3 regions of the Bradyrhizobium sp. 2TAF24 genome follow, and region 2 is predicted to be linked to each of the others. Evidence: predicted binding sites of a transcription regulator. Region 2 holds the regulator's gene; each other region holds the start of a gene.
What was found. Region 2 encodes LexA, which represses DNA repair genes until DNA is damaged. Its sites were predicted from a motif close to TGTTCNNNNTGTGTTCNG; they were not measured.

Region 1 (10,029 bases), on a different contig from region 2:
TTCAGATCGTTTGGCTGGATCTAACCGCCAAAGGGTTGTCAGGTCTTGGCAAACTCAACCTTGAAGCGCGCCGCACCACCGATCCCCAGGGGCTTCTCCAATTCCTGAAGCAGGATTCGCAGGTCGTTCGCCAGCGTCCAAGGCGGATTGACCACCAGCAGGCCGGCGGATGTCAGGCCCCCGTCGGGGTCCTGGGGGGCCACGCTGAACTCGATTCGCAGCACCTTGTCCGGCGTAAGCCGGGTGGCGGCGACCCGCGCCACCGCCTGGGCCAGGGTATCGGTCGCCCGGCGCTGCTTGGCCGGATACCACAGCAGGTAGCTGCCGGTCGGCCACTTGGCGAAGGCTGCGGCAAAACCGTCCGCCAGGCGGGTGAACTCGTCGGCAGCTTCGAACGGCGGGTCCACCAGCACGAGGCCGCGCCGTTCGTTGGGCGGCACAAAGGCCGGCAAGGCGGTCCAGCCATCGAGGTCGACCACCCGGCCCTGCTCGTCCCGCCGCAGGGCATCGATCAGGCCCTTGCGGGCTTGGGGCTCGACCTCACAGGCCACCAGGCGATCCTGCGGCCGCAGTAGCGCCCGTGCGATCAACGGTGAGCCAGGGTAGACCTTGAGCTGCCCGGGCGGATTGAAGGCCCGGACGATGTCCAGATAAGGGCTGATCAATGCCAGCGCGGCGTCGGAAAATCGCGCCTGCATCACTCGCGCGATGCCGGTCAGCCATTCTCCGCCGCGCTGGGCTTCGACGCTGGTCAGGTCGTACCGCCCCGCCCCCGCATGGGTGTCGATGACACGGAAGGCGGCCGGCTTGTCCTGCAGGTACAACAGGATCCGCACCAGCGCGATGTGCTTGACGACATCGGCGAAGTTTCCGGCGTGAAAGGCATGGCGGTAGTTCATGCCGGCATCGGTAGAGCATTTTTCCGGCAAAGGGAAACGCCGCCGCTCGGCCTGGCGGCGCCCCGGGGCGGGACTTAGCCGCTCGAACCGCCGCGCATCGGCGGCATGTCGACCTTGTCACGACGGCAGGCGCGCCGATCAATCTCTTCGCAGGCGCGGAACTGGAGGTCCTTGCTCAGGCAGATGCGCACCTCACTGAGGCGGCGGCTGTCGCAGGTCACCGCGACCGCCGCGTTGCTGAGTCCAGGGTTGGCCTTCACGAAGGCGTCCTCGACTTCGGCCGGCGACACCACCTTGGTCTCCGACAGCTCGAGATATTCGGTCGGAATCTTCACCACCGCCCGCGCCTTGCGCACAGTCTCGAAATAGGCCCGCGCCTGCATGCCCGAGCAGGTGCCGTGCTTGTCCCATTCGTTGAAGATCAATCCCGGGGCCGGCATCAGATCGAGCATCGAGGAGACGATGTTGCGGTCGAGCCGCGGTGCCGGACGCTGGCAGTAGTTCGGAAAGCCACGGTCATACTGCGGCCACAGGCCATGCACCACGAACGAATAGGGCCGCCCGCCGCACTGGATCTGCTGGTTGCGGCCAGTGTTGCCCCGCTCGCTCGCTGCTTCGCAGAACGACGGCGACCACGACAGCGACAGCACGTAGAAATCAAATTCGCCGGGTGCATTCTGCCGCCGGTCCTGCGCCGATGCCGGACCTGGGGGAAGCACGCCGGCCAGCAGGCCGATCAGGATGGAAAACAGCAGGAGCTTGGCAACAGCGCGGGTCGAGAAACGCAAAGCCGACAAATCGAACATGGCAATCCCCCAAAACGCAAACAGAGACGCAACCGGACACGCGGCGACCCTAGCCAGCGAACCAGAACATTTCAAGAACAAAATACGAAGCCCTGCGGATCGCTTCCGCAGGGCTTCGTATTCTTGAAATAGGAGAAGGGCTTACGGGCGGGCCGCCTTGCAGGCCGGGTTGTACGCCCAGTTGCGGTCGAGCCCGGTGACGCACCACTCGACATCCGGGCCGTAGCCGGCGAAACCGCCATCCTCGATAATCGAATAGTGGACCTGCCGCGCATGGCCGTCGCTCAGCATCGCGCTGGCCGAGCAGAAGCGCCGCGGAATGGTGTTCGACGCCCACGGCCGGAACGCCACCTCGCGCACGTTGGCGAAGCCGGTGATCTGCAGACCCGAGTTCCAGAACTCGCCCTCCTTGGCGGAGAACCGCGATGAGATGGTGTCGAGCGCCGATTCGCACCCCGGCACATTGCCGTCATAGTGCGGACCGGACAGCCAGAAGTTCATCTCGAGAGGATTGGCGGCCTGCGCCGCCGGCTGGAACGCCAGCATGGCGAAAAGCACGCCGAAAGCGGCTCCGATGCTGGATGGGCTGAAAGACGTGAGGAGCTTGCGCATGACCGCCTGCCAAAGTTGATTGCGGCGGACGGTGCCGCGAAGCCGGCATGAGGTCAAGTGCACCGCGGCAACACCGAGCGACAACTCCCGGCGGATCGCCCTTGCCGGCTTCTCAGCTGTGCGGGCGCCCGGTAAGTTGAGGGTCGGAATCGAACCGGAGATCGACATGCGAACGAAGATGACCGGCGTGCTGGCAGTGCTTGGCGCCCTCGCCGGGGGGCTGACGGTCGGCCACGCGCGGGCCGACTACGTGCCGCCCTTCAAGGGCAATGATACCGGCGGCATCATCGCCTATGCGCTGGCCGGCGAGACCGACGTCAGGGCGCTCGCTGTCAATCACTGTGCGCAGTACGGCAAGGTGGTGAAGCTGACCGGCGTGCAGCCGTCCTACGGCGGCTATCTCTCGTTCGCCTGCATCTGGGTGCCGCAGGGACGGGCGGAGCGGCCGCTGAGCGTGCGCTACTGAGGCGGCACGAATTCTCCGAACCAAATTCCCCGCCGCATCGTCCAAGCTGCGACGAGGTTTTGACGTCTGCCCGGAGTTCTTCTTCCATGCGAACCGTCCCGCTGTCCCGCGTGCTTGGTGCGGCCCTGATCTGCGTTGCACTGCCCGCCGCCGCGCACGCAGAGGAGTTGCCGACCCGCAAGGCCGGGCTATGGGACCTCAAGGTGGCGATCGCAGGCGGACAGGTGCCGGCGATGACGATCCAGCAATGCACCGACGAAACCACCGACAAGCAGATGGTTGCCATGGCCGGACCGATGCAGCGCGACACCTGCGCCGATCGCAAGGTCCAGAAGACCGCGACAGGTTTTGTGGTCGACGCCCAGTGTGCCGCTGCCGGGGTCTCGATGACTTCCCATGCGGAGATCGCCGGCGACTTCAATTCGGCCTACACCGCCAGGATCACATCACAGCAGTCCGGCGGCCCGGCCGCGGTGCCGCGTGAAACCGCCGTCACCGTCGACGCGAAATGGCTGGGCGCCTGCAAACCCGACCAGAAGCCGGGCGATGTCGTGATGCCCGGCGGCATGAAGGTCAACATCAAGGACCTGGAAGCGGCGAAGAGCCTGATGCGCAAGCCGTGATGCCGGCCGACGCCGCAATCAGGCGACCGAAAAACGCTTCTCGAACTTCGCGACATTGATGACGCCACGCCGGTGCGTGCCGTCACCGATCTTGCGATCACCGTCAAAAGCCGCGACGTCGAACAGGACGCTTCGGCCGTCGATCCGGATCACCCGCGCGGTTGCGCGCACCAGGCGCCCGACCGGCGTCGCCGCGAGGTGGCGGACATTGACCTCCGTGCCGACACTGACAAAGCCATCCGGCAGATGCGGCGCGATGGCCACCGTCGCGGCCATCTCCATCAGCAGGATCATCATCGGGGTGGCATAGACCCGCGGCATGTGCGCGGCGACATGGGCGACCGTCAGCTCATCGGTCACCGTCACGCCGCGCTCGGCGCTCATCCCGATGGAGATCGCCGCCATCTCGTTCATGTCATCCCCGCGCGGTTGACGACGATGACGGCGTCTATTTCTTGGCCTGCTTGGCCACCCGCTCGACGAACGTCTCGCCGCCCTTCATCTTGTCGGCGAGCCGCGCCTCGACGATCTGCACCGTGACCACGTCCGCCGGCACGCCAAGGTTCTTGACCAGCGCCTGGGTGATGTCGAACATCATATTCTTCTTCTGCTCGTCGGTGCGGCCTTCGGCCATGAAGACGTGAACTTCGGGCATCGTTTCTCCTCCTGCTGCGCAGCGACAGTGTGGCAGACCCTGCGCATTCCTTCATCGATCATTTGCTCAACCGCTCTGCTCCGCCGATGCATGGCTGTGCACCGGCAGACGGCGCGGTCAGGCGGACCAGTTGACGTCGTGGCGGGCCAGCACCTCGCGCACGGCTTCGACCAGCGCATCCTCGCGCGCCGCGAACTGCGCCGGACGCGTCTCACGCCATTCCTGGTTGGAAGCGATTGCCGCCGCCGCCTTGGCGCCCTCGATCAGATCCTTGATCTGCACCTCGCCCCGCGCCTTCTCGTCCGATCCCTGGATGATGACGCAGGGCGAGTTGCGGCGGTCGGCGTATTTGAGCTGGTTGCCCATGTTCTTGGGATTGCCGAGATAGAGCTCGGCGCGGATACCGGCCTGGCGCAGCCTCGTGACCATCGCCTGATAATCGGCAACGCGATCACGATCGAACACCGTGACCACGACAGGCCCGATGTCCGGCGCGCTGTCCAGCTTGCCGATCAGCGACAGCGCCGCCTGCAGGCGCGACACGCCGATCGAGAAGCCCGTCGCCGGCACCGGCTCGCCGCGGAAGCGCGACACCAGCCCGTCATAGCGACCACCACCGCCGACCGAGCCGAAGCGTACCGGACGCCCCTTCTCGTCCTTGGTATCGAGCAGCAGTTCGACCTCGTAGACAGGGCCTGTGTAGTACTCGAGGCCGCGCACTACCGACGGATCGATGCGGATGCGGTCCTCGCCGTAGCCGCCGGCGTTGACGAGCTGGCGGATCTGGTCGAGCTCGGCCTGGCCCTCCGCCGCCAGCGGCGAGTCCCCGGCCGGCTTACCCTCGGTGAAGGCGATCACCTTCTCGATGGCGTCGACAGACAATTGCGCGCCCTTGGTGAAATCGCCACTCTCGTCCTTGCGGCCCTCGCCGAGCAGCAGCCGCACGCCGTCGGGCCCGAACTTGTCGAGCTTGTCGATCGCGCGCAGCACGGTGAGGCGGCGCCCGGCGTTGGCGTCGCCACCGAGGCCGATCGCCTCGAGCACGCCGTCGAGCACCTTGCGGTTGTTGACCTTGACCACATAGGCCCCGCGCGGGATGCCGAGCGCCTCCATGGTATCGGCAGCCATCATGCAGATCTCGGCGTCCGCCGCCGGCGAGGCGCTGCCGACGGTATCGGCATCGAACTGCATGAACTGGCGGAAACGCCCGGGGCCCGGCTTCTCGTTGCGATAGACGTAGCCGACGCGGTAGCTGCGATAGGGTTTGGGCAGTGCGTCGAAATTTTCGGCGACATAGCGCGCCAGCGGCGCCGTGAGGTCGTAGCGCAGGCTGATCCACTGCTCGTCGTCGTCCTGGAACGAGAACACGCCCTCGTTGGGGCGGTCCTGGTCCGGCAGGAACTTGCCGAGCGCATCGGTATATTCCATCGCCGGCGTCTCCACCGGCTCGAAGCCGTAGAGCTCGTAGACGCGCTGGATGGTGGCGATCATGCGCCGCGTCGCGGCGATCTCGACGGGACCGCGGTCGGCCAGCCCGCGCGGCAGGCGGGCCTTGAGTTTCTGGGGCTTTTTGGCTTTCTCGGACATGTCGCTCGCCACCACGGATGCAGGTCAGAATAACCTACTCGTGGCCACCGGTTAGCAGCCGGGGGACGCAGGGGCAAGCAGATCGGAATCGCGCGCCGCTCGTCAGTTGACCAGCACGGCGCCGTCACAGCGGATGCCGGTCACCCAGACGGACGCCTGGCCGAGGCTGATGCCGAGCGTCTGCAACACCGATGCGAGCAGTTGATCGACCGGCGCGGTCACTCCACCGATGATGCTGGCGACCAGGGCCGTGAGCCCCGGGATCGGCAGGCCGAGCCCGATGATCTGCACATTCAGGTTCAGGTTGCCGAGCAGGCTCGCCGTCAGCGACGACAGGAACGAGGTGGTGTTGACGGTCTTGCGGGTCATCGCCTGGATATCGGCATAGCTGAAATTGACGCTGGTCGGCGAGCTGTTGGACATCGTGGCGTGCGCTAGTCCTGTCACCTGGATAAGGCCGAGATTGACCAGCGTCGCCGGCGGCGGGTTGGGCTTGGTCGTGAAGTTGGTCATGTCGGCGCTCGTCACCCCACCGATCCAGGCATCAATGATGCCGGGCGATACGCCGAGCGTGACCGTCGAGGTGCTGATGTCGGGATAGCCGCACTGCAGCGCGTTGAGCGTCGCGGTCCCCGGCGCCACCTCGACATAGATCGGCAGGTTGACCGCGGCAACGCTGCCGCTGCCGAGCAGCTGGATCTGAAGAAACACCCGCGTCTGAGCGGTATGAACGCTGGCGCCGACCGCGCCGACGGTGAACCAGCTCGAGCCGACCGGCTGCTCGCCGACCGTCGCCTGCAGCGCGACGCTGGCGATGCCGGGCAGGTTGAGATTGAGCCCCGCCGCGATCTGATTGGTGCCGTTGGAGATCACCGCCATCGCGGTCAGGATGTCGAGCACCGATACCGGCACCGCGACTTGCGGGGTCTGGCCAGCCACCAACCCGCCGTAGGGGCCGGGATTCATCAGCGCTTGCGCAGTGAACTTGCTGGTGAGACCGACCACCGCCTGGTTGATGCTCGACAGCGCGAGCGTCGCCGAATTGTTGCCGTTGGCCGCCCGCTGCGTCGCCAGCAACGCCGCGACGAGGTCCGGCATCTTCACCTGTCCCGCCAGCAGTTGATTGTAGGTCACGCCGGTGACGTTGACCTGCGTCGCCAGCGCCGACATGTATTTGAAAGCGTCGATCTGGGCGTTGAGCAGCGCCTGATAATCCATGACCGACAGCGACAAGGTGGTGCCGAGCAGACTGCCGAGGATCTGGTTGAGCAGGCCGGCATTGAGCGACAGCAATTGCGTACCGATCGCGAACGACGCCATCCCGGTGGTCGCGGCGGTCGCGGTGGCGCGCACATTGACGCTGTTGCTGCCGACCAGGACCTTGCCGAAATACAGCGGGGTCTGGGTCTGCAGCGTGACCCGGACGGCATTGGTGCCGGGGCCGGGCCCGGCGGCGGTGGTGAACCGCTGCTGCGGCGACAGCGCCGCGTTCGCAACATATGTACCATACTCCACAGCCACGAGAGAGTTGGCAGGATAGTTGTTGTCCACCACCGCCGCCGTAGCGGCATTGACTGCATTGTTGATGTTGCTCGCCGCGACGATCGCGGCGAGATCGGCAGCGCTCTGCGTGCGCCGCTGATCGAGAAAGATCGAGCCGATGTCGATGCCGAAGGCGGCGAAGCCGCACATCACCAGCATCATCAACGCGCCGCTCACCGCGATGTTGCCGCGGCGGTCACGTCGGAAGCCCCGGATCGTTCGCCGCATGATGATCTCCTCAGAAACCGCCGCGCGGGATCGCCGCGGAGCTGACGATCGTCGTCGGCGGCGTCGGCATGAAACTCGGCAGCGTGTAGATGAAGAGACCGGACGCGTTGTAGTTGACGGTCACGACGAACACATTGGCGTTGGACGGGGAAGCCGCCGCATTGACCGTCAGGTTGCCCGCGGACAGCAACGGATAGGAGCCGGCATTCGCGGTCACGTAGCTCGTGGCGAGGCTGCTGCGCTCGGTGTCGCTGAGCCCGGCGATCGAGGAGCGCGCCGCAGCCGCCGTCAGCTGCTGCACGCCATACACCACCGCAAGATAGCTGCCATAAATGACGATGCCGAACACCAGCATCAGAAACACCGGCGCGATCATCGCGAACTCGACAGCCGATGCTCCGCCGCGGCAGGCCCGAAACCGTCGAAACCAACGCATGGTGGCTCTCCGTGTCATCGCCACAATCACACCACACAACCTTTAAGTGCGGATGAATCAGAAACTAAATCTTAGGTAGTATTTTCCTGCCGCCATCCATCCGTCGAATCCCCTACGATGGCATGGTCAGCATCGACCCTTCCGCCTCGTCCGCGACCTGATAGGGTGACGATGCTGGCATGGTGGATCTGACATTCGCGTCAGCTTCGCCGCTGGTTCTCAAGCCCCATGTCAGGTCCAAGACCACGCTAGAAACTGATATTCGCTGGTGTCCTTACAGCTCCCGCATTCGCAAAGCGGCCCGCCGCAGAGTGATGCGAATGTAAGAATCGGACACTCGGCGACACCGCCTCAAAAACCGTTCAAAAAACAGCAGGTCATCATGTCCTCGAACAGCAGCGCCGCCCCCCTCGCGCCCTCCACGGTTCCCAACGATCTCGCCGCTTACTGGATGCCGTTCACGGCGAACCGCGCCTTCAAGCGTGCGCCCCGCATGGTCGTCGGCGCCAAGGACATGCACTACTTCACCTCCGACGGGCGCAAGCTGATCGACGGCGCCGCCGGCATGTGGTGCAGCAATGCCGGCCATAACCGCGACGCCATCACCGCCGCGATCACCAAGCAGGCCGAAACGCTGGACTATGCGCCGCCCTTCCAGTTCGGCCATCCGCAAGCGTTCGAGCTCGCCAGCCGGATTGCGGCGCTGGCCCCCAAAGGGCTCGACCATGTGTTCTTCTGCAACTCCGGCTCGGAAGCCGCCGACACCGCGCTGAAGATCGCGCTCGCCTACCACAACATTCGCGGCGAAGGCGCGCGCAACCGCCTGATCGGCCGCGAGCGCGGCTACCACGGCGTCGGCTTCGGCGGCACCGCGGTGGGCGGCATCGTCAACAACCGCAAGCTGTTCGGCAACCTGCTGACCGGTGTCGACCACCTGCCCTCGACCTACAATCGCGAGCAGCAGGCGTTCACCCGCGGTGAACCGGAATGGGGCGCGCATCTCGCCGACGAGCTGGAAAAGCTGGTCGGCCTGCACGGCGCCAACACCATCGCCGCGGTGATCGTCGAACCGATGGCGGGTTCCACCGGCGTGCTGCCGGCGCCGAAGGGCTACCTGCAGCGGCTCCGCACGATCTGCGATACCCATGGCATCCTCCTGATCTTCGACGAGGTCATCACCGGCTTCGGCCGCCTCGGCTTCAGCTTTGCCGCCGAGCGCTACGGCGTCCTCCCCGACATGATCACCTTCGCCAAGGGCGTCACCAATGGCGCGGTGCCGATGGGCGGCGTGCTGGTGCGCGATGCGCTGCACGACACCTTCATGACCGGACCGGAGCATGTGGTGGAGCTGTTCCATGGCTACACCTATTCGGCCCATCCGCTCGCCTGTGCCGCCGGCCTTGCGACCCTCGAGCTCTACCGCCAGGAGGAGCTGTTCGAACGCGCTCGCAAGCTCGAGCCGGTGCTGGCCGAAGCGGTGATGTCGCTCAGGAACGCCCCGAACGTGGTCGACATCCGCACCGTCGGCCTCACCGCGGCGATCGATCTCGCGCCGAAGGGAACTCCGGGGCAGCGCGGCGTCGACGCGCTCAACAGCTCGTTCCATGATCACGACCTGATGGTGCGGGCGGTCGGCGATACCCTCGCGCTGACCCCGCCGCTGATCATCAGCGAAAGCCAGATCGGCGAGATCATCGACAAGCTCGGCAAGGTGATCCGCGCCGTCGCCTGACCGGCCGCGGGCCATGTGACACGCCTCCCCCGGGGACAACCCCCGCGGGAGGCTTTTTTTGGCGCCAACAATCCCGCGTCGAATCAGCAATCATGCTACTGTGGTTGTTGAGTATTTCTACCGAGGGGCGCTTGCTGGCGGCAGGCGACGGGGTTTCAGGTCAGGCATGGTCCGCATTTCGACGATCTTCATCGCCATCTGCATGGTGCTGATTTCGGCGTCGCTTGGCCTCGCGCTGTACGCCATGGCTGGCTTCAACCTGTCGGAATCCGCGATCATTGCTCTGGCCACGCTGACCTTCCTGATTCTCTACAACGCGATCTCGATGCGGTTGCGCGACCGCAGCAACGCAGCGACGCAGATTGCCGACCTGTCGCGCGGCACCGCCGACCTCGCCCGCCAGGTGGCGGAGTTCGGCCGCCGCCTCGCGGCTGTCGAACAGC
Region 2 (10,029 bases):
TCGCCTTCGGAACCGGCATCGCCATCTATTTCGCGGCGGATCACGAGCCGGTGCTGTGGATCGCCGTGGCGACGGCTGTCGCGCTCGCCATTGCCTGCATCCTGCTGCGTCGCCATGCGGTGTTTCCGCTGATGGTGATGCTGGCGGCGGTCGCGGCGGGGTTTGCCAACGCGACCATCAGGACCGCGCGCGTCGCCCATCCGGTCCTGACGCGGCCGACGGCCGCCCTCAGCATCAAGGGCTTCGTCGAAACCTATGAGGTGCGCGAGCGCACCGATCGTTTCGTGCTGCGCGTGACCGAGATGGAGGTGCCGCGGCATGAGACGACGCTCTCTCGCGTCCGCCTCTCGGTGCGCAAGGGAGCGGGACCGGCCGTCGGCAGTTTCGTCGAACTCAAGGCGCGGCTGTCGCCGCCGATCGCGCCGCTGCGGCCCGGCTCCTACGATTTCGCGCGCGACCTGTTTTTCCAGGGGATCGGCGCCTCTGGATTCGTCATGGGGGCGATCAAGGTGACGCAGGCGCCGCCGCAAGGCGGCGGGCTGTGGCTACGCTATGCCGCGGCGCTGCAGGGCATGCGCGATGCGATCGATGCACGCATCGGCACCACACTGAGCGGCGACTCCCGGGCGATCGCCACTGCGCTGCTGACCGGGCGGCGTGATGCGATCACGACGCCGGTCAACGACGCGATGTTCATTTCCGGGCTCGGCCATGTGCTGTCGATCTCCGGCTACCATATGGCCGTGGTCGCCGGTGCGGTGTTCGGCATCGTGCGGGCGCTGCTGGCGCTGATCCCACAGCTTTCGGCGAGCCATCCGATCAAGAAATGGGCGGCCGGCGTCGCGCTCTTCGGAGCCGCGTTCTACCTCGTGCTGTCGGGTTCGGAGGTGGCGACGCAGCGATCCTTCCTGATGACGGCGGTGGTGCTGCTGGCGATCATGGTCGATCGTCGCGCCATCACCTTCCGCACGCTTGCGATCGCGGCGATGGTGGTGCTGGTCGTCGCACCCGAGGCGCTGGTGCATCCGAGCTTCCAGATGTCGTTCGCCGCGACGCTGGGGCTGGTGGCACTGGTCGCCCATGGCATGCCGCGGCTGTTTGCGACGGCCGACAACTCGCTTGTCGCGCGGGTGGCGCTGTGGGGCGGTCGCGAGCTGGTGGTGCTGCTGTTTGCCTCCTTCGTGGCAGGGCTCGCCACCACGCCCTATGCCGCATTCCATTTTCATCGCATCACGCCCTATGGCGTGCTCGCCAATCTCGCCGCGATGCCGGTGGTATCCGGGCTCGTCATGCCGGCCGGCCTGCTCGGGCTGGTGGCGATGCCGTTCGGGCTCGACGGCATCTTCTGGTCGCTGATGGATGTGGGGATCGCCTGGATGGTCCTCGTGGCGCAGTGGGTGACGGCGCTGCCCGGGGCGATCGGGCGCATGGCGGCGTTCGGCACCGGGCCGCTGCTGCTGGCGACAGCGGGGATGCTGGTGCTGGCGCTGTGCCGCACGGCGCTGCGCTGGAGCGGCGTGGCCGTCATGGTGGGGGCAACAGTCTGGGCGCTCGTGACGCCGCAGCCGGACGTGCTGGTGTCGTCGGACGGGCAGAATGTTGCCGTGCGGGGCAGAGACGGTCGGCTGCACCTGATGCGGCTCGGCAAGGACGCGTTCCTGCTCAAGGAGTGGCTCGCGGCGGACGCGGACGCCCGCCTCCCCACCGATCCGTCGCTCGGCGAGGGCGTCTCCTGCGACGTGACGGGGTGCATCACGGCCTTGCGTGACGGCGCCCTGGTGGCGCTGTCGATCCGGCCTGACGGCTGGGCGGACGATTGCGTCCGGGCCAGCCTGATGGTCTCGCGCGCCCGCCCGCCGCCGAGCTGTGCGGCACAGGTGATCGACCAGGCGCGGATCCGTCGCTTCGGAGCGCTGGCCCTGCGGCGGACCGACGTGGGCTTTGCTGCGGACGCCCAGAAGCCGACGGGGCGTGACCGCCCATGGTCGCCGGAAGTGGCTGGCGAGGACAATGCCGGCCCGATTGCGGCAGGACGGCCTGTCGATGCGACGCCGGTCGATGCCGATCGCCAGTCCGATGACTGATGGGCGTTAGTCACCGCGGTACAGGCTGATCAGCCTGCCGTGGGGTGCGCACGCGGCTCCGCGGCAGGTTTCAGTGCACCAGTCATGCGCGCATGGCTGGCGTTGACACAATTACAGGTGGAACACAGTATCTGGCGGGGTGTCGCTCAGTGGGGGGATTGAGTCGTGCCAGGACCGCTTCATCGCTTGGAATCGCCGACTCAAACGGTAGCTGACGCGCAGGCCCAACAAAGTTCCATGGAAATTTGGGGTAAGCCGGGATCGAATACGGCCCAAAGCAGCTTACCTGCGGTTAAGGCCTACAAGAGTAGCTTGCCAAGTGGGAAGCGGGGTGTTGAATTCGACACGCCGGTCAGTCCCACCCCCGGGTCTGGAACCCCATTTGAAGCGAGATGGTATCTTGGAACTTCGGGGGTGCTGCAACGAACAGACGCGAATGGCACGACATGTGCTGCAATCCCGCTGTCGAGGTTCGTGAATGGCCAACCGTGACTGGATTGGACTCAAATGATCAAGCCAATCGAGTGTCTCAGCGTCGAGGTCATCCCGCAGGCGATCATTTCGTTGCCGGTTGATCAAATTCTTTCAGGACGAGCCAAGATCACGCAAGGGGTCGATGATCTCGACCACTTTGAAGGAGCATCGTTCAGGCTGGACAACGGTATCGAAGTTGCGGTTCGCCATTATCGTGGCCATCCCAAGGATACCGCGACGATCTATATCGACAGCCGGCAGCGGGACGTGGAGCGCATCACGCATCTTGTTCGCCGGATTCTCAGAGATCTCCATGTCCCCCTCACGGCGCTTAGCTGGGAGCGTCAACAGAATCCAGAAATGTGATTGATCGGGAACTGGGCCGCTGACGTCGGCGGCCTGTGGCGGCCGGCGCTTGCGGTCGAGACCCTGAAGCCGAAAGGGCGGGATTGGCCGCCGTCGCTGGAGGTGCTCAGCGACAAGGATTTGATAGGCGGCGCCGGGCTTTGGTGGCCCGTCGATGCGACGCCGGTCGAGGCCGATCGCCAGTCTGATGACTGAGGTGGCCTCAGTAGCGACGGTACAAGCTGATCAGCTTGCCCTGGATGCGCACGCGGTTGGGCGGCAGGATCCGCACTTCATAGGCGGCGTTGGCCGGCTCCAGCGCGATCGAGGCGCCGCGACGGCGGAAGCGTTTCAGCGTCGCCTCTTCCTCGTCGATCAGGGCGACGACAATGTCGCCGGTGTCGGCGCTCTCGGTGCGCTGGATCAGCGCCATGTCGCCGTCGAGGATGCCGGCCTCGACCATCGAGTCGCCGCGTACTTCCAGCGCATAGTGTTCGCCGGAGCCCAGCATCTCGGGCGGCACGTTGATGGTGTGGCTGCGGGTCTGCAGTGCCTCGATCGGCGTGCCGGCGGCGATGCGGCCCATCACCGGGATTGCGACGGGACGGCCGCCTTCATCCTCGGAGGTGGTACGCACGACACGGCCAAGGTTGCCCTCGATCACGCTGGGGGTGAAGCCGCGGCGGGCGCCGCCGCCGCCGGAGGCGGCCTGCTCGGGCATCTTGATGACTTCGATGGCGCGCGCGCGATTCGGCAGGCGGCGGATGAAGCCGCGCTCCTCCAGGGCTGTGATCAGACGGTGGATGCCGGACTTGGAGCGCAGGTCGAGCGCATCCTTCATCTCGTCGAATGAGGGCGGCACGCCCGCTTCCTTCAGCCGCTCATTGATGAAGCGGAGAAGTTCGTACTGCTTGCGTGTGAGCATCTTAACCAATCCCCCAAATACGGTGCTGCGAACGCTGACCGTCAGACGTCTCGGGCGGTAAGGACTCGCTCGAAACAAATCATGAACGGACCCTATATGTTCGATATGTGTTCCGCAACCTCTTAATTTGACGTCAACAAAACACCGGCGGCCTACAGGGGAAGCTTAAGGATGACGCACGCCGAGCCCGCCGGGGCGGCTTGCGCGAACGGCGGGCGCACGATCAGGGCGCCGGCGGCCGCGAGGTGGCCGAGGAGCGAGCTGTCCTGCTGGCGCACCGCCGTGGCCACGGGAGGGCCATCGGCGCGCAGTTCGAGGCGGGCGCGCAGGTAATCCTGGCGCTGGTCGTTGGCCGGCAGGTCGGAACCGAGCACTGCCGGTTCCAGCGGCGTGTGCAACTCGCTGCGGCCGGCGAGGGCGCGCAGCAGCGGCACGACGAACAGGAAGCCGCAGACATAGGACGACACCGGGTTTCCCGGCAGGCCGAGCAGGCGCATGCCGCCGAGCCGGCCGTGCATCATCGGCTTGCCGGGGCGCAGCGCGATCTTCCAGAACGCGATGTCGACGCCTTCGGCGTCGAGCGCGCGCTTGACCACGTCATGGTCGCCGACCGAGGCGCCGCCGGTGGTGACGAGCACGTCGGCGCCGCTGTCACGGGCCTGCCGGATCGCTGCGCGGGTCGCCTCCATGGTGTCGCCGACGACGCCGAGGTCGAGGACGTCGGCGCCCTCGGCGCGGACCAGGGCGCGCAGCGCATAACCGTTGGAGTAGACGATCTGGCCGGGGCCGGGCTGGCCGCCGGGCATCACCAGTTCGTCGCCGGTCGCCACCAGCGCGACCTTCGGCCGGCGGCGCACCGGCAGCGCGGTGTGGTTCATGGAAGCCGCCAGCGACAGGGCGCGGTCGGTGAGGCGGGTCCCGGCGCGCAGCAGCACGTCGCCTTCGCGAAAGTCGACGCCGGCCGGGCGGATGTGGCGGCCGGCCACCGCAGCCTCCTGGACGGTGACGGTATCGCCGTCGCGTGCGGTGTCTTCCTGGATGACGATGGCGTCGGCCCCGTCAGGCACCACGCCGCCGGTGAAGATGCGCAGCGCCTCGCCCGGACCCAACTGACCTGCGAACGGCCGTCCGGCGGCGATCTCGCCCGTGACGGTCAGGCGCGCCGGCACGCTCGCGGCATCCGCCGCACGCACGGCGTAGCCGTCCATGGCCGACATCGCCGCCGGCGGCTGGGTGCGCAGCGCAACCACATCGCGCGCCAGCACGCGGTGATAGGCGTCGTCGAGCGTGACGGTTTCCTCGGGCAGCGGCTCGACACCGGACACCACCGCCGCGAGCGCGTCCGCAACCGGCATCAGCGCCATCGTTCAACTCCCTCGTGGGTGAGGCGACCACTGCCGCCGATCTGATCGGGCTGCGGGCGCGCCAGTTTCGGGTCCGGCGCGGATCAGGTCCGGTTGAACGGATCGTGGCCGAACTCGTCGTGACCAAACTAGTCTTGGCCAGATTTGTAATGCCCGGACTTGCCGCCTTGCTTTTCGATCAAGCGGATGGCGTCGATCCGCGCGCCCCGCTCGACCGCCTTGATCATGTCATAGATCGTCAGGCAGGCAACCGAAACCGCCGTCAGCGCTTCCATCTCGACGCCGGTCGGCCCCGTCACCTTGACGGTCGCAGTAACACGGCAGCCCGGCAGCGCGGCGTCCGGTTCGATGTCCACGGTGACCTTCGACAGCGCCAGCGGATGGCACAGCGGAATGAGCTCTGAAGTCCGCTTCGCCGCCATGATGCCGGCGATCCGCGCGGTGCCGAGCACGTCGCCCTTCTTCGCCTGGCCGGAGACCACGAGATCGAGTGTGTCCTTCGACATCACGACACAGCCTTCGGCGACCGCGAGGCGCTCGGTCGCCGGCTTGTCGGATACGTCGACCATGCGCGCCTCGCCCCTGGCGTCGATGTGCGTGAGGCCGGCCTTGGGCGCGTTGGTCATCGTTTCAACCGTCAGTGAGCGGCGGCGCGAGCTGCGGCATCACGCGCGAGCAGGGCGCGTGTCGCCGCGGTGACGTCCTGCTGGCGCATCAGGCTTTCGCCGACCAGGAAGGTCGACATGCCGACGCGGGCGAGGCGCGACAGGTCCGACGGCGTGAAGATGCCGCTCTCGCCGACGGCGATGCGGTCGTTCGGGATCAGCGGCGCGAGCGCCTCGCTGGTCGCCAGCGTCGTCTCGAAGGTGCGCAGGTTGCGGTTGTTGACGCCAAGCAGCGGCGAGCGCAGCTTGAGCGCACGGTCGAGTTCGGCACGGTCGTGGACTTCGAGCAGCACGTCCATGCCGAGCGCGAGCGCTGTGTCCTCGATGTCGCGCGCGGCCGCGTCGTCGAGCGCCGCCATGATGATCAGGATGCAGTCGGCACCATGGGCGCGCGCCTCGACCACCTGGTAGGTGTCGAACATGAAATCCTTGCGCAGCACCGGCAATTGCGTCGCGGCGCGCGCCGCCACCATGAAGTCGAGATGGCCCTGGAACGAGGGCGTGTCGGTGAGCACCGACAGGCAGGCGGCGCCGCCGGCCTCGTAGGCGCGGGCGAGCGCCGGCGGATCGAAGTCGGGGCGGATCAGGCCCTTGGAGGGCGAAGCCTTCTTGACCTCGGCGATCAGGGCATAGTCGCCGCGCGCGAGCTTGCGGCGGATCGCGTCAGCGAAGCCGCGTGGCGCAGGGGCGGCCTTGGCGGCTGCCTCCACCTCGGCGAGCGGCCGGGCGCGCTTGGCGGCGGCGATTTCCTCGCGCTTGTAGGTCTCGATCTTTGTCAGGATGTCGGACATCGGCGGCGTCACGCGTTGGAAACGGCGATGAGGTGCTCGAGCTTGCGCAGCGCCGCCCCGCTATCGAGCGACTGCTGCCCGAGCGTGACGCCTTCGGCCAGCGTGTTGGCGCGGCCGGCTACCATCAGCGTCGCCGCCGCATTGAGCAGCGCGACGTCGCGATACGCGCCGGGCTTGCCGTCGAGCACCGCCTGCAGGGCCTCGGCGTTGGCCTCGGCCTGGCCGCCCTTGAGCGCGCCAGGCTCGACGCGAGACAGCCCGACCTCTTCGGGGGTGATCTCGAAGGTGCGGATCTCGCCGCCTTCGAGCGCGGCGACGAAGGTCGGGCCGGTGAGGGTGATCTCGTCGAGGCCATCGGAGCCGTGCACCACCCAGGCGGCATCGGAGCCGAGGTTCTTGAGCACCTGCGCCAGCGGCTGCACCCACTGGCGGGAGAACACGCCGACCAGCTGGCGCTTGACGCCGGCCGGGTTCGACAGCGGTCCCAGCAGGTTGAAGATGGTGCGTGTGGCGAGCTCGGTGCGGGTCGGGTTGACGTTCTTGGTCGCCGGATGATGGGTCGGCGCGAACATGAAGCCGATGCCGGCCTCGGCGATGCAGCGGCCGACGTCATCAGGGGTGAGGTCGATGCGCACGCCGAGCGCGGCGAGGCAGTCGGCCGCGCCGGATTTCGACGACAGTGCCCGGTTGCCGTGCTTGGCGACAGGCGTGCCGGTGCCGGCGACGATGAAGGAAGCGCAGGTCGAGACGTTGACCGAGCCGGAGCCGTCGCCGCCGGTGCCGACCACGTCGACCGCATCCGGCGGCGCCTTCACCCGCAGCATCTTGGCGCGCATCGCCGACACCGCGCCGGTGATCTCCTCGACGGTTTCGCCGCGCACCCGCAGTGCCATCAGCAGGCCGCCCATCTGCGAGGGGGTGGCCTCACCCGACATCATGCGGTCGAAGGCGACGGCGGCTTCCTGCTGCGACAGCGTGGCGCCGGTCGCCACCTTGCCGATGATCGCTTTGAAATCGTCCATGGGATCAGTTGCTGTTGGCTGCGCCGGTCGCGACTGCGAGCGCGGTCTGATTGATGGTGACGCCCAGGTCGGTCTGGAGGCGAGCGATGTATTGACCGATCTGCTCGTCGGCGAGCGTCTGCCGCAGGCCGTCCTTCATCTTCTTGAGGTCATCGGCCGCGAGGTCGAGGGTCGGCACGCCGATCGCGGTGACGCGATACACGATGATTTCCGTCGACGAGGCGCCCGGCGACTGCCCATAGCCGTCCTTGGCCGTGCGGAAGGCGGCCTCGGCCAGCGTGGCCGGCACGCCCTCGCTGCGAGCATCGCGCTTCAGCGGTGCCGACGTTTCCACCTTGACGCCGGAGGCCGTGGCCTGATCGGCAAGGGTCGCGCCGCCCTCGAGCTTGGCGACCATGTCCTTGGCCTTGTCGCGCAGGCGGCTCGCGATCTGGTCGTCCTTCCAGCGGGTCTCGACCTCAGCCTTGACCTCGTCCAGCGTCCGGTCGCGCGACGGCGTGACGTCCAGCACGTCGTACCAGAGGTAGCCGCCATTGTACTGCTGCGGATCGTTCTCGACATTGACGTTGCTGGCGAAGGCGGCGCTCACGAGGTCGAAGCCCTGGGGCAGGCCCTGGACCTGCTGGCCGTTCGGCGTGCGACCGGAGCGGTCGACGGCGTCGATGGTGATCGCCTTCAGCCCGGCCTTCTGCGCCGCCTCGACCACGCCAGCGCCGCCGCCGCGCTCGTCTTCCATCTTGTTGTAGAGATTGCTGATCGCAGCCTTGGCCTGATCGAGCGCGAGGTCGCGCTTGAGCTTGGGGGCGACCAGCTCGTAGCTCGGTGTGGTGCCGGGCTCGACCTTGCTCACCTTCACGAGGGCGACGCCGAAGCGGCCCTGCACCGGCTGGCTGACTTCGTCGGCCTTGAGCGCGAACGCGGCATCGGCGATCGCAGCGTCGATGATGGCCGACTTCGCCACGAGGCCGAGATCGACGTCGGCGGCGCTGAGCTTGCGCTCCCTGGCGAGGTCGTCGAACGACAGGCCGCCGGCAATGCGCTCGCGCGCCGCCTTGGCTTCGTCCGCGTTCGGGAACACGATCTGCGACACCTGCCGCTTCTCCGGGGTCGACAGGCTGTCGAGCCGCTCCGAATAGGCTTTCCTCGCGTCCTCGTCGGACACCGCCGTCCACTTGGCGAGCTCATCCGGCGTTGCGATCACGACGGCGATCTTGCGGTATTCGGGCGCACGGAACGCGGCTTTGTGTTCCTCGAAATAGCTCGCCAGCGCCTCGGGCGAGGGCGCCTCGATGGCGCCGACCTGTGCCGCGGAAAGGCGCAGGAAGTCGACCGTGCGCTGTTCGTTCTGATAGCGGTTCAGCACGTCGAGCTGGGTCTTGGCCGGCTCGAGGTCGGCGTTGTAGGTCGCGGCGATCTGCCGGCGCAGCGACACCTTGCGCTGCTCGGCGATGTAGCGCTGCTCGGAATAGCCGAACTGGCGGATGATCTGGGCGAATCGGGCCGGGTCGAAGCTGCCGGTGGCGCCCTTGAAGTTGGGGTCGTTGTGGATGCTGCGGATGATCTCGGCGTCGGACTGGCCAAGGCCCATGCGCCGGGCGCCCTCGTCGAGGGCAGTCTCCGCGATGGTCTGCTGCAGCAGCTGGCGGTCGAGGCCGAAGGCGCGAGCCTGCTCCGAGGTCAGCGGACGGCCGAACTGGCGGCTGATCTGTTGCAGCTTGTCGTTATAGAGCTGGCGGAACTGCTCGGTCGAGATTTCGACGCCGCCGATCGTTGCGAGTTTGGACTGCCCGAAGCCGCGGAAGATGTCGGCAATGCCCCAGATACCGAAACTGATGATCAGCACACCCATGACCGTGGCCATGATGGTCTTGCCGAGCCAATTGGATGAGGCTTTTCGCATTCCTCGAAGCATCGCAACCGTCTTGTCTGGAGAACAGGGAACCGGGGCGCCTTATACGCGCCAGCACGTTGTTTTGCATCATAAAGACGGCCTTTACCCCCCGCAACCTCATGACGTCTCCCGCGTTGGCTCGCGCGCCACGCCGGATGTCTCTTTCCGGGAAGCGCGGGCTTGAAAAGCGGTACTGAAATCATGGATTTGCCCGTGTCGTTCGGCGGCGCTCGCCGGCTTCGGGTCGGGCGGAATCCGGTCGTGGACGGTGGCTGCGCCACTCTGGCGCGGTGGGGATGGGTCTGCTAGCTGACAGCCGGAACACATCAGGAGCCGCCATGACCGCCACGCTGCGTCCGCTGATCGCGGGAAACTGGAAGATGAACGGGCTGAAGGCGTCGGCCGTGGAATTGGCGGCGATTGCACAGGGCGCAGACGATCTCGGCCGCAAGGTCGACCTGATGATCT
Region 3 (10,029 bases), on a different contig from region 2:
GGGTAATGTTCGGCCAGCTCTTGGCATAGTTGGCGTTGAGCTCAAGCCACTTCTCGAGACTGGGCTCGGTATCCGGCTTGATCGCGTCCGCCGGGCATTCCGGTTCGCAGACACCGCAATCGATGCATTCGTCCGGATGGATCACCAGCATGTTCTCGCCCTCGTAGAAGCAATCGACGGGGCAAACCTCGACACAATCCGTGTACTTACATTTGATGCAGTTGTCTGTGACGACGTAAGTCATCCAAGGCTCCGGAACCGGTCTGATATCACGCGATGGCGTAGCGCAGGACGACCGCTGCTGCAAGCCAAGCGCTGCATAGCAGTAACCCGGCCATCACCCAAGTCCTCAGGACTGAGGAGGCGGGGCCGGCGCGCGGCTTCAGACCGGCGACGATCCCTGCAAATCTTCATAGAGTGTCCGCGCCGACGGTGCATCCCCCCTGCGCTCGGCAAAGCCGGCCACTTTCAGCAGCCGCACCGAACGATCGAGCGCGATGGTCAGCACGTCACCCGGCTTCACCGCATGGCCCGGCGAAGTCTCACGCTCGCCGTTAAGACGGACGTGGCCGCTGGAGACCAGCGCCGCCGCGTCGGATCGGGTGCGCACCACCCGCGCGTGCCACAGCCATTTGTCGATGCGCTGACGGTCCACGCGGGCGGTAGATCCCTTGCCTAGCCGTCCTTGCGGTTGGCGGTGAGCTGTTCCTTCAGCGCCGCGAGCTTGGCGAACGGCGAGTTCGGATCGATCGGCCGGTCGCGCTCGCGGGGCGGTGCACTCTGGCCATGACGCTGGCCATGCGGCGGACGTCCTTCGTTGCGGCCGCCGGCATTGCTGCCCCGGAACTTGCCCTTGAAGCCATCAGGGAGGCGTCCGCGCTGCTTGTTGCGGTTGTGCCCCTGCGACTCGCGCGCTGCTGCGCCGTCGCCCGCTTCCGCGGCAGCCTGGTCCTGACGTGGCCTGCGATCGTCGCGACGATCACGCCGGCCGCGGCCCTCGCCGGCTGCGGCATCCGCCCCGGCATGGGACTGGCCCCGACGAGGATGGCGATCATGGCGCGGCCGCCGGTCTTCCGAGCGTCCGCCCGGACGCCAGACCTCGACCAGTTCCGGTTCGGCTGGAGCCGCCGCTTCGGTCGCGGCCTCAGCGGAAACGTGAGCCTCCGTCGCCTCAGCCGCGACCACCTCGCTGGACGCTTCCGCGACCGCAGCGCCGGCTTCGTCGCCGGCCACCGGAGCGTCGACCGCCGCCTCTGCAGCTGGAGCCTCTTCCACAGCAACGGGCACGGCTTCCGGATCGGCAGCGAGTGTCGCTTCGGCGACAGGCGCCGCCAGCTCGGCCGGCGCATCCACAACGGCGTCCGGAACCTCGGCGGCATCAGTCGCCAGCGCGACATCGACCGCGTCGACGGCAACCTGATCCGAAGACACTTGATCGGGAGGCAGCTGATCGGGAGACACCTGGTCCGAGGTTGCCTGATCGGACGCAGCCTCAGCGGCGGGCGTCTCGCTGGCGGCGGCCACCACCGGCTCCGCGGCAGGCGCGGGCGGCAACGGCGGACGCTTCTCCATCCGATAGCCCAGCGCGCGCAGCACCGAGGCAAAGTCCTCGCCGGCCGACCCCGTCAGCGACGTCATCGCCTGAGTCACCGTGAAGCCGCGGCCGTCGAACGCACCCGGCGGCTTGGGGCCCGGCGAATTGTCGCGCCAGGCCAGCGCCGGGCGGATGAGATCGGCGAGGCGCTCCAGAATATCGACACGAACCGCACGCTCGCCGCACTGGCGATAGCCGAGCACGCGGTAGGCATCGCGGTTCAGCGCCTTGTCGACCGGGAACGAGGTCCGGCCGCTGGAGGCCAGGTGCTGGGCACTCGACAGCGCCGAGACATCGACATTGTCCTGCTTGTGCGCCCACAGCAGCGACGCGATGCCGCGGGCCGCCGGCTTCAGCAGCGAAGGGACATAAATATGGTAGGCGCCGAACCGCACGCCGTACTTGCGCAGCGTGGCGCGCGACGGCTGATCGAGATCCTTGATCTCGGCAGCGACCTTCTGCCGCTCCAGGACGCCGAGCGCCTCGACGAGCTGGAAGGCGATGCCACGGGCGATGCCGGTGACGTCCTCGGCCTTGGTCAGCTCGAACAGCGGCCCGAGCAGCTTCTCGATGTGGGTCTTGAGCCACAGGTCGAGCCGGGCCTGCACCGCATCGCGCGGCGCGCCGGTGAGGCGCTCGTCGGCGATGATGCGCACCCGTGGATGCAGCACGTCGTCGGCCGCAACCAGCTTGGCCACCGCGTCGCCGGTCCAGCGCAAGGTGCCGTCGGAGGCCAGCACGAACTGGTCGTCCGGCGCCTTCGACAGCTTGTCGGCGCGTGCATCGATTTCCCCGGCCAGCGCCTTGAGCGCCGCAGCCTGCAGCGCCTTGGCCTCCGACCCCGCTTCCGCGGCATCCGGCGCAAACATGAACCCGTCGAGCCGGCCGATCACATGGCCCTCGACAACGACTTCGCCGGTCTTTCCAATTTCCGTATTCAGCATCGTGTTTTCTCGCAAGCGGCGCATCAATACACTGGTCCGGCGATCAACGAAACGCTCAGTTAGCCGTTCATGCAGCGCATCTGACAATTTATCTTCCACGGACCGGGAAATACCCTGCCAATGCTCAGGGTCGACCAGCCAGTCAGGGCGGTTGGCCACGAAGGTCCAGGTCCGAATCTGGGCGATCCGCCCGGATAACGTATCGATGTCCCCGTCGGTCCGGTCGGTCTGGGCGATCTGCGCCGCGAACCAGTTGTCCGGAATGCGACCTTTTTGCATCAAGAACCCGAACAGGGTTGTGACAAGCTCGGCATGCGCTGCGGGCGCGACCTTGCGGTAGTCCGGGACCTGACAGGCCTCCCAGAGCCGCTCGATCGCCTCGGCGCCGTGCGCCATGTCCCGGACCTCGGCGTCACGGGAGACGTGGTCGAGCACCCGCAGGTCCTCGGCCACCGGGGCACGGGTCAGGGCCTCATGGTTCGGAGACTGCGCCAGCGACACCTGCAGCGCGCCGAGTGAGGAGAAATCGAGCCTGGAATTGCGCCACTGCAGCAGCTTGACGCTGTCGAAGGCATGGTTCTGCAGCGCATCCACCAGCTCGGGCTCGAATGGCGCGCAGCGCCCGGTGGTGCCGAAAGTGCCGTCACGGGTGGCGCGGCCGGCCCGGCCGGCGATCTGGGCGAACTCCGACGGCGTCAGGCGGCGGAACTGGTAGCCGTCATATTTGCGGTCGGACGCGAACGCGACGTGATCGACGTCGAGATTGAGCCCCATGCCGATGGCGTCGGTCGCCACCAGATAGTCGACATCACCCGATTGGAACAAATCGACCTGGGCGTTGCGCGTGCGCGGCGACAGCGATCCCAGCACCACTGCGGCGCCGCCATGCTGGCGGCGGATCAGCTCGGCGATGGCATAGACCTCGTCGGCAGAGAACGCCACGATGGCGGTGCGCCGCGGCTGCCGCGTGATCTTGCGATCGCCGGCGAACAGCAGACTCGACAGCCGCGGCCGTGTCACCATGCTGGCACCCGGCAGCAGCTTCTCGATCATCGGGCGCATCGTCGCCGCGCCCAGCAGCAGCGTCTCGTCGCGGCCGCGCCGGTTGAGAATGCGGTCGGTAAAGACGTGGCCGCGCTCGAGATCCGCGGCGATCTGGATTTCGTCGACCGCGAGGAACGAGACGTCGAGATCGCGCGGCATCGCCTCGACGGTCGAAACCCAATACCGCGGCCGCGGCGGCTTGATCTTTTCCTCACCGGTAATCAGCGCGACCTCTGCCGGGCCGACCCGCGCGACGATCTTGTTGTAGACCTCGCGCGCCAGCAGGCGCAGCGGCAAACCGATGATGCCCGAGGAATGCGCCAGCATGCGCTCGATGGCGAGATGGGTCTTGCCGGTGTTGGTGGGGCCGAGCACGGCGGTGACGCCGGCGCCGGGCGCGCGGCCGCTCGCCTGCGACAAGGGAGACAAGGACATGAGCTTCAGCAATCCCCGGCTAGATCTGTTTCACATTGCGACGCGAAATGCGTGCGGACTTAAGCTCTGGAACGAGTCCGGAACGAACCACGTCCGAATCGCTGACTCGCGCGATGTGCGGACAAGGCGCCCCAAGATGTCGTTGCTCGTCGCAGATTTCCGGCACTACATCGAGATTCCGCCGTGCAAAATCACGTGATACGCGCACCCAAACGTTAACAACGGGGTGCAGCGCCTTCCCGACAGGAGTCAACAGGATTCCTTGCACGATGCGGGCTCCCTTCGGCGATTTTTCCAACGAGCGCTGAGAGCCTTGAGCTACTGCGTTTTCGCTGTCGTCCGCACGGTGGCGGTGGACACGAACTGGGTGGCCTCCAGGGCCGCCATCCCGACCGGCGTCGGCACCAGCACCTTGTAGGGAACGAGCACGCGGGTGCCGGCGATCGGCGCCAGCCACACTTCCATGTTGCGCTGGGCGATCAGGTACTTGATCGCCGGACGGTCGGGCACATAGCCCGCGATCGGCCGGAACGCGATGGCGCAGACCACGACCGGCCCCTGATATCCCTTGGCCGATACCGTCTCGAGGCGCTTGTAGTCGAGACGCAGGTCATAACGCATGCGCCCGTCGAAAATCGCCGCATTCGACTTGCAGGCCTCCGGGCCGACCGGATCGGCCGTCCCCGGCACACGCACCAGGGATCCGGTCATCGGATCGACGACACCATGGCGTTGCGCCTCCGTCACCGGAATGCGCTCCGGCGTCGGCTCGGGCTCCGGCTCGATCGAGCTTTCCTTGACGCTCCCGCCGGTGAGCTGAATGCGGATCGTCTCCGACTTCTTGTCGGTGGTGAGCGTCGCGGTGTAGTTCACCGGTGCAAACTGCCCGTTGACCATCCGCCCCTGTGCGGCGCTGGTGCCGGAGCCGCCGGCAACCGCTTTCAAAAGGCCCGTCGAGCCGCCACTTGCCGAGGCCGAGAATTGATCATCGGAGATATCGATGACCCAGGAGCCCTTGCCGACCTGGATGCCTGCGAGGCTCGCCTCATAGCGGGCTTCGAGCCGCCCCTGGGCGGACGCCGCGACCGGCGCCATCACCACAGCCGCGAGGCATCCGGCGCCCAGCCCGAGCCGAGCCCACGACCAATGGCCACCTATCTGGAAAAACCGATCAACCACCACCAACGGCGAGTCCTGTTCCACACCCTTGAGGCATATAAGCGAACTTTGCGGCAAACACAGCGGCCGCCGCTAAGGCATTTTCCAACAAGGTGAAATTCGGGGCGTCGGCGGGCCCTGCAGTCATCGAGGGAATAGTGCGGCGGCGATTGCGTCGTTAGTATGTTGGGGCCCTCGGCGCCAAAACCCGGCCCTAATCGGCTTAAACGGGCTAAATTACCGGTTCCATTGGTTTCTTCGCGAGGAGCCGGTCGCTTTGGCTTGACGATGGCCGCTGTGCCCCCTATACGTCCGCGGTTCCTGAAATGGACGCGATTTTAAACCCCCGTGCGCCTTAGGGCAGCTTTCGGGGACGACAGAGGATTTCGCCAATGTCCCGGCGCTGCGAACTGACCGCTAAAGGCCCCCAGGTGGGTCACAAGGTGAGCCACTCCAACATCAAGACCAAGCGCCGGTTCCTGCCGAACCTGTGCAACGTCACCATGATTTCCGACGTCCTCGGCCGCTCGGTGCGGTTGCGCGTGTCGACCAACGCGCTGAAAAGCGTCGATCACCGCGGCGGGCTCGATGCCTATCTGCTGAAGGCGAAGGCCACCGACCTCTCGCCGCGTGCGCTCGAACTGAAGCGCCAGATCGAAAAGAAGACCCTGGCCGCAGCGAGCTGATCGCCGGACTGGATCGTGATGAACGAAAAGCCGGGCCTTTGGTCCGGCTTTTTTGTTGTGCGGCTGCGCGCCTCGCCGCCACCCTGATTACGGATCGACCAGCTTGAACTGCAGCAGCAGCGTGCGCTGGAGCAGCGAGAAATTGTCATCGGAGACCATGGTCAGGATGGTGTCGCCGTCCGCACTCTGATGCACGTCGATCCCCTCCATGTTGTCGACCTCGTTGCCGAGATCGGCCTCGAAGATGGTCGGGCCGTCCACCACCTGTCCGGGGGCCACCGCACTCAGCGGAATCCGGCGGATACGGATGCCGACCCCCGAGATGAAGGAGAACTTGCGCTCGAGCAGCAGCAACGTTCCCGACGGCAGCAGCGCCACGTCGCTGACGTCATAGTCCTCGGTGCGGCGGACGCTGAACTGTCCGGGCGACGGCCCTCCGATCAGGAATGCGAGAATATTGCCGGCCGAATCCAGTCCGCGCTCGGAGATCGCCAGCAGCGTGCCACCGAGCGGCATGGTGTGCGGCACGGCGAGGAGCGCTTCCACGCCCTTGTTGTGCGGCAGCCTGCGCAGCAGCGGCGGCGCGCTGATCGGCTCGCCGCGTGCCCGCACCCCGTCCCGACCGAACGTCTCGAACTTCAGGATGTGGTTGACGCGCTCGATCCCGATGTAGGCCGCCGCGCCATCGAACGCGAGCGACTCGGTATCGTACCAGCCGCGACGGGCGATCGGCACACCGTCCGGTCCGAGGATCGGCGCCGCCACCACATTGGCGAGCCCTGCGAGCTGCTTGCCACGATAGACGAAACGGCCGGTGAACCAGTCACCCTTGTCGCTGATGGCGGTGAAGCTTTCGCCGCGCGGATCGAGCCGCAATGCCGACAGTCCGCCGAAGCCGCGGAAGGATGATGTCAGCACCAGGCCACTGACGAACTCGAGCGATCCGAACCGCACCCGTGACGGCTCGCGATGAGAAAAATAGCTGATCGGACGGCTGTTGACCTCGATCGCGACCGGGCCCGACGACACGGCCGTCTGGGCGCCTCCTGGCGACGGCGTCAGCGACGCCGCGACCAGCGCGAGCGCCGCCGCAGCAACCCATGGCAGCAGTCTCCCACGGCCGGATCGCACGGACATCGGGCTCAGGAGTGCAGACGCCGTCGGCTGCGCGGCGCCGCCGGCACCTCTGTTTCGCTGAACAGCTCGGCAAGCTTCTCGGTGATCGCGCCGCCCAGCTCTTCGGCATCGACGATGGTCACCGCGCGGCGGTAGTAGCGCGTGACATCGTGGCCGATACCGATGGCGATCAACTCGACGGGCGAGCGGGTCTCGATCTCCTCGATGATATGGCGCAGGTGGCGCTCCAGATAATTGCCGGGATTGACCGACAGGGTGGAGTCGTCGACCGGCGCGCCGTCGGAGATCATCATCAGGATCTTGCGCTGCTCGGGGCGCCCGAGCAGGCGCTTGTGCGCCCAGTCCAGCGCCTCGCCGTCGATGTTCTCCTTGAGGAGCCCCTCGCGCATCATCAGGCCGAGATTCTTGCGCGCGCGGCGCCAGGGTGCATCCGCGGACTTGTAGACGATGTGCCTGAGGTCGTTGAGACGGCCCGGATTGGCCGGCTTGCCGGCAGCGAGCCAGGCTTCACGCGACTGGCCGCCCTTCCAGGCCCGCGTCGTGAAGCCGAGAATCTCGACCTTGACGCCGCAGCGCTCGAGCGTCCGCGCCAAAATGTCGGCGCAGGTCGCCGCCACCGTGATCGGACGGCCGCGCATCGAACCGGAATTGTCGAGCAGCAGCGTCACGACCGTGTCGCGGAACGTCGCCTGCTTCTCGTGCATGAACGACAGCGGGTGGAATGGATCGGTGACCACGCGCGATAGCCGCGCGGGATCAAGGATGCCTTCCTCGAGGTCGAATTCCCAGGCACGGTTCTGCTGCGCCATCAGCTTGCGCTGCAGGCGGTTGGCGAGCCGTGCCACGATACCCTGCAGATGCGCCAGCTGCTTGTCGAGATAGCTGCGCAGCCGCTCGAGCTCGTCATGCTCGCACAGGTCCTCGGCGGCCACCACCTCGTCGAACTTCGGCGCGAAGGCATGGTACTCCGGCCCGCGCGGCTCGTTGCCGCCGCGGTGCGGCGGCCGCGACGTCTCGCCGGGCGTGTCGTCGTCGCCCATGTCGCCGTCGTCGAACATGTCGCTCGCCGACGCCTGGGCGCTCTCCATCGCGCTTTCGGACAGCTCCTCGCTGGTCGCCTGCGCCTGCTCCGCGCTCATCTCCTGGGCGGCGTCGGTGTCCGGCGAGCCGTCGGCGCCGGACTGATCCTTCTCGCCCTCGCGCTCATCGTCCTGCTGGTCGTCGTCGTCCTGGTCGGCGTTCCGGTCCTCACCGAGTTCGAGCGCCTCGAGCAGGTCGTGCACCGCGTCGCCGAAGCGCTCCTGGTTCTCGGTCAGCTTGTCGAGACGGTCGAGGCGGGCGCCGATCTTGTCTTCGAGAATCGGCCGCCACAGGTCGACCACCTTGCGCGCCGCCGCCGGCGGCGCCTGGCCGGTCAGCCGCTCGCGCACCAGCATCGCCAGCGCGTCGGCAAGCGGCGCGTCGGCACGGTCGGTGATCTCGTCGAACTTGCCGCGATGGAAGTGGTCGTCGAGCATCGCCGTGAGGTTCTTGGCGACGCCGGCCATGCGGCGCGCGCCGATCGCCTCGACCCGCGCCTGCTCGACCGCCTCGAACACCGAGCGGGCCTGCGGGTTCGCCGGCAGCAGCTTGCGATGGACCTTGGGATCGTGGCAGGCGATCCGCAGCGCGACGGAATCGGCGTGACCGCGGACAACGGCGGCATCGCGCCGGCTCATCTTGCGTGCCGGCTCCGGCAGCCGCGCCTTGCCGGGCGACAGGCCCGGCCGCTCGGCCGCAAAGGTGACATCGAGCTCCGGCTGCCTGGCAATGGCGCGCAGGCAGGAGCTGACCGCGCGCTTGAACGGCTCGGTCGGCGCTTCCTTGGAGCTGTTCCGGAACTTGATGTTGGAGGTCATCGCCCCGCTCAGCTCAGTGCGACATTCACCGCGGATTCAGGCAGCTCGGCATTGAAGCAGCGCTGGTAGAACTCGGCCACCAGCGGACGCTCCAGCTCGTCGCACTTGTTGAGGAAGGTGACGCGGAAGGCGAAACCGATATCGCCGAAGATGTCGGCGTTCTCCGCCCAGGTAATCACCGTGCGCGGGCTCATGACCGTCGACAGGTCGCCATTGGCGAACGCGTTACGGGTGAGGTCGGCAAGACGGACCATCTTGTTGACGATCTCCCGGCCTTCTGCCGTGCGGTAGTGACGCGCCTTCGCCAGCACGATCTCCACTTCCTCGTCATGCGGCAGGTAATTCAGCGTGGTGACGATCGACCAGCGGTCCATCTGGCCCTGGTTGATCTGCTGGGTGCCGTGATAGAGGCCGGAGGTGTCGCCGAGACCGATGGTGTTGGCGGTCGAGAACAGGCGGAACGCGGGGTGCGGCTTGATCACCTTGTTCTGGTCGAGCAGTGTCAGGCGGCCGGACACCTCGAGCACGCGCTGGATCACGAACATCACGTCGGGACGACCGGCGTCGTATTCGTCGAACACCAGCGCGACGTTGTTCTGCAGCGCCCACGGCAGGATGCCGTCACGGAATTCGGTGACCTGCTTGCCGTCGCGCACCACGATGGCGTCCTTGCCGACGAGGTCGATGCGGCTGATGTGGCTGTCGAGGTTGACGCGCACGCACGGCCAGTTCAACCGCGCCGCCACCTGTTCGATATGGGTCGACTTGCCGGTGCCATGGAAGCCGGTGACCATGACGCGGCGGTTCTTGGCGAAGCCTGCGAGGATGGCGAGCGTCGTCGCCCGGTCGAAACGGTAGTCCGGATCGACGTCCGGCACATGCGGATCGACTTCAGAATAGGCAGGAACTTCGAGGTCGCTGTCGATGCCGAACACCTGGCGGACCGACACCTTCATGTCGGGCAAGTTGGCCGGTTCGGTCGCGGTCGTCGTGGCGGCGGTCATCAATCCTCCGTGATTTCGGGCGCTCCCGAAGCCAGGCGTATTCGAGCTTGCTACGGTTTGGGCTGCGGGACGAAACCTAGCAGACAGACGCGGCGGGCAGAAGCCCACCTATCAATCAAAGTTTCGTTG

Region 1: the regulator LexA is predicted to act here: its motif matches at 1,768-1,785, upstream of AB4Z37_RS02735 (ribonuclease T2 family protein).
Region 3: the regulator LexA is predicted to act here: its motif matches at 4,085-4,102, upstream of AB4Z37_RS05100 (helicase-related protein).

Annotation. Positions count from the first base shown of each region.
Region 1 is NZ_JBFRFW010000001.1:614,157-624,185, forward strand. It holds gene AB4Z37_RS02730 (23S rRNA (adenine(2030)-N(6))-methyltransferase RlmJ) at 39-899, opposite strand; gene AB4Z37_RS02735 (ribonuclease T2 family protein) at 974-1,705, opposite strand; gene AB4Z37_RS02740 (hypothetical protein) at 1,847-2,251, opposite strand; gene AB4Z37_RS02745 (hypothetical protein) at 2,484-2,783, shown strand; gene AB4Z37_RS02750 (DUF3617 domain-containing protein) at 2,870-3,406, shown strand; gene AB4Z37_RS02755 (thioesterase family protein) at 3,425-3,820, opposite strand; gene AB4Z37_RS02760 (tautomerase family protein) at 3,855-4,061, opposite strand; gene hisS (histidine--tRNA ligase) at 4,179-5,648, opposite strand; gene AB4Z37_RS02770 (pilus assembly protein TadG-related protein) at 5,751-7,418, opposite strand; gene AB4Z37_RS02775 (TadE/TadG family type IV pilus assembly protein) at 7,429-7,854, opposite strand; gene AB4Z37_RS02780 (aspartate aminotransferase family protein) at 8,237-9,586, shown strand; gene AB4Z37_RS02785 (EAL domain-containing protein) at 9,753-10,029, shown strand, end outside.
Region 2 is NZ_JBFRFW010000016.1:82,689-92,717, forward strand. It holds gene AB4Z37_RS23765 (ComEC/Rec2 family competence protein) at 1-2,084, shown strand, start outside; gene AB4Z37_RS23770 (hypothetical protein) at 2,592-2,924, shown strand; gene AB4Z37_RS23775 (hypothetical protein) at 2,925-3,119, shown strand; gene lexA (transcriptional repressor LexA) at 3,127-3,828, opposite strand; gene AB4Z37_RS23785 (molybdopterin molybdotransferase MoeA) at 3,981-5,192, opposite strand; gene moaC (cyclic pyranopterin monophosphate synthase MoaC) at 5,321-5,818, opposite strand; gene trpC (indole-3-glycerol phosphate synthase TrpC) at 5,830-6,648, opposite strand; gene trpD (anthranilate phosphoribosyltransferase) at 6,657-7,670, opposite strand; gene AB4Z37_RS23805 (SurA N-terminal domain-containing protein) at 7,675-9,570, opposite strand; gene tpiA (triose-phosphate isomerase) at 9,900-10,029, shown strand, end outside.
Region 3 is NZ_JBFRFW010000002.1:397,623-407,651, forward strand. It holds gene fdxA (ferredoxin FdxA) at 1-244, opposite strand, end outside; gene AB4Z37_RS05095 (RNA-binding S4 domain-containing protein) at 383-655, opposite strand; gene AB4Z37_RS05100 (helicase-related protein) at 676-4,017, opposite strand; gene AB4Z37_RS05105 (DUF3108 domain-containing protein) at 4,336-5,112, opposite strand; gene rpmB (50S ribosomal protein L28) at 5,568-5,861, shown strand; gene AB4Z37_RS05115 (esterase-like activity of phytase family protein) at 5,949-6,998, opposite strand; gene cobT (cobaltochelatase subunit CobT) at 7,004-8,896, opposite strand; gene cobS (cobaltochelatase subunit CobS) at 8,905-9,900, opposite strand.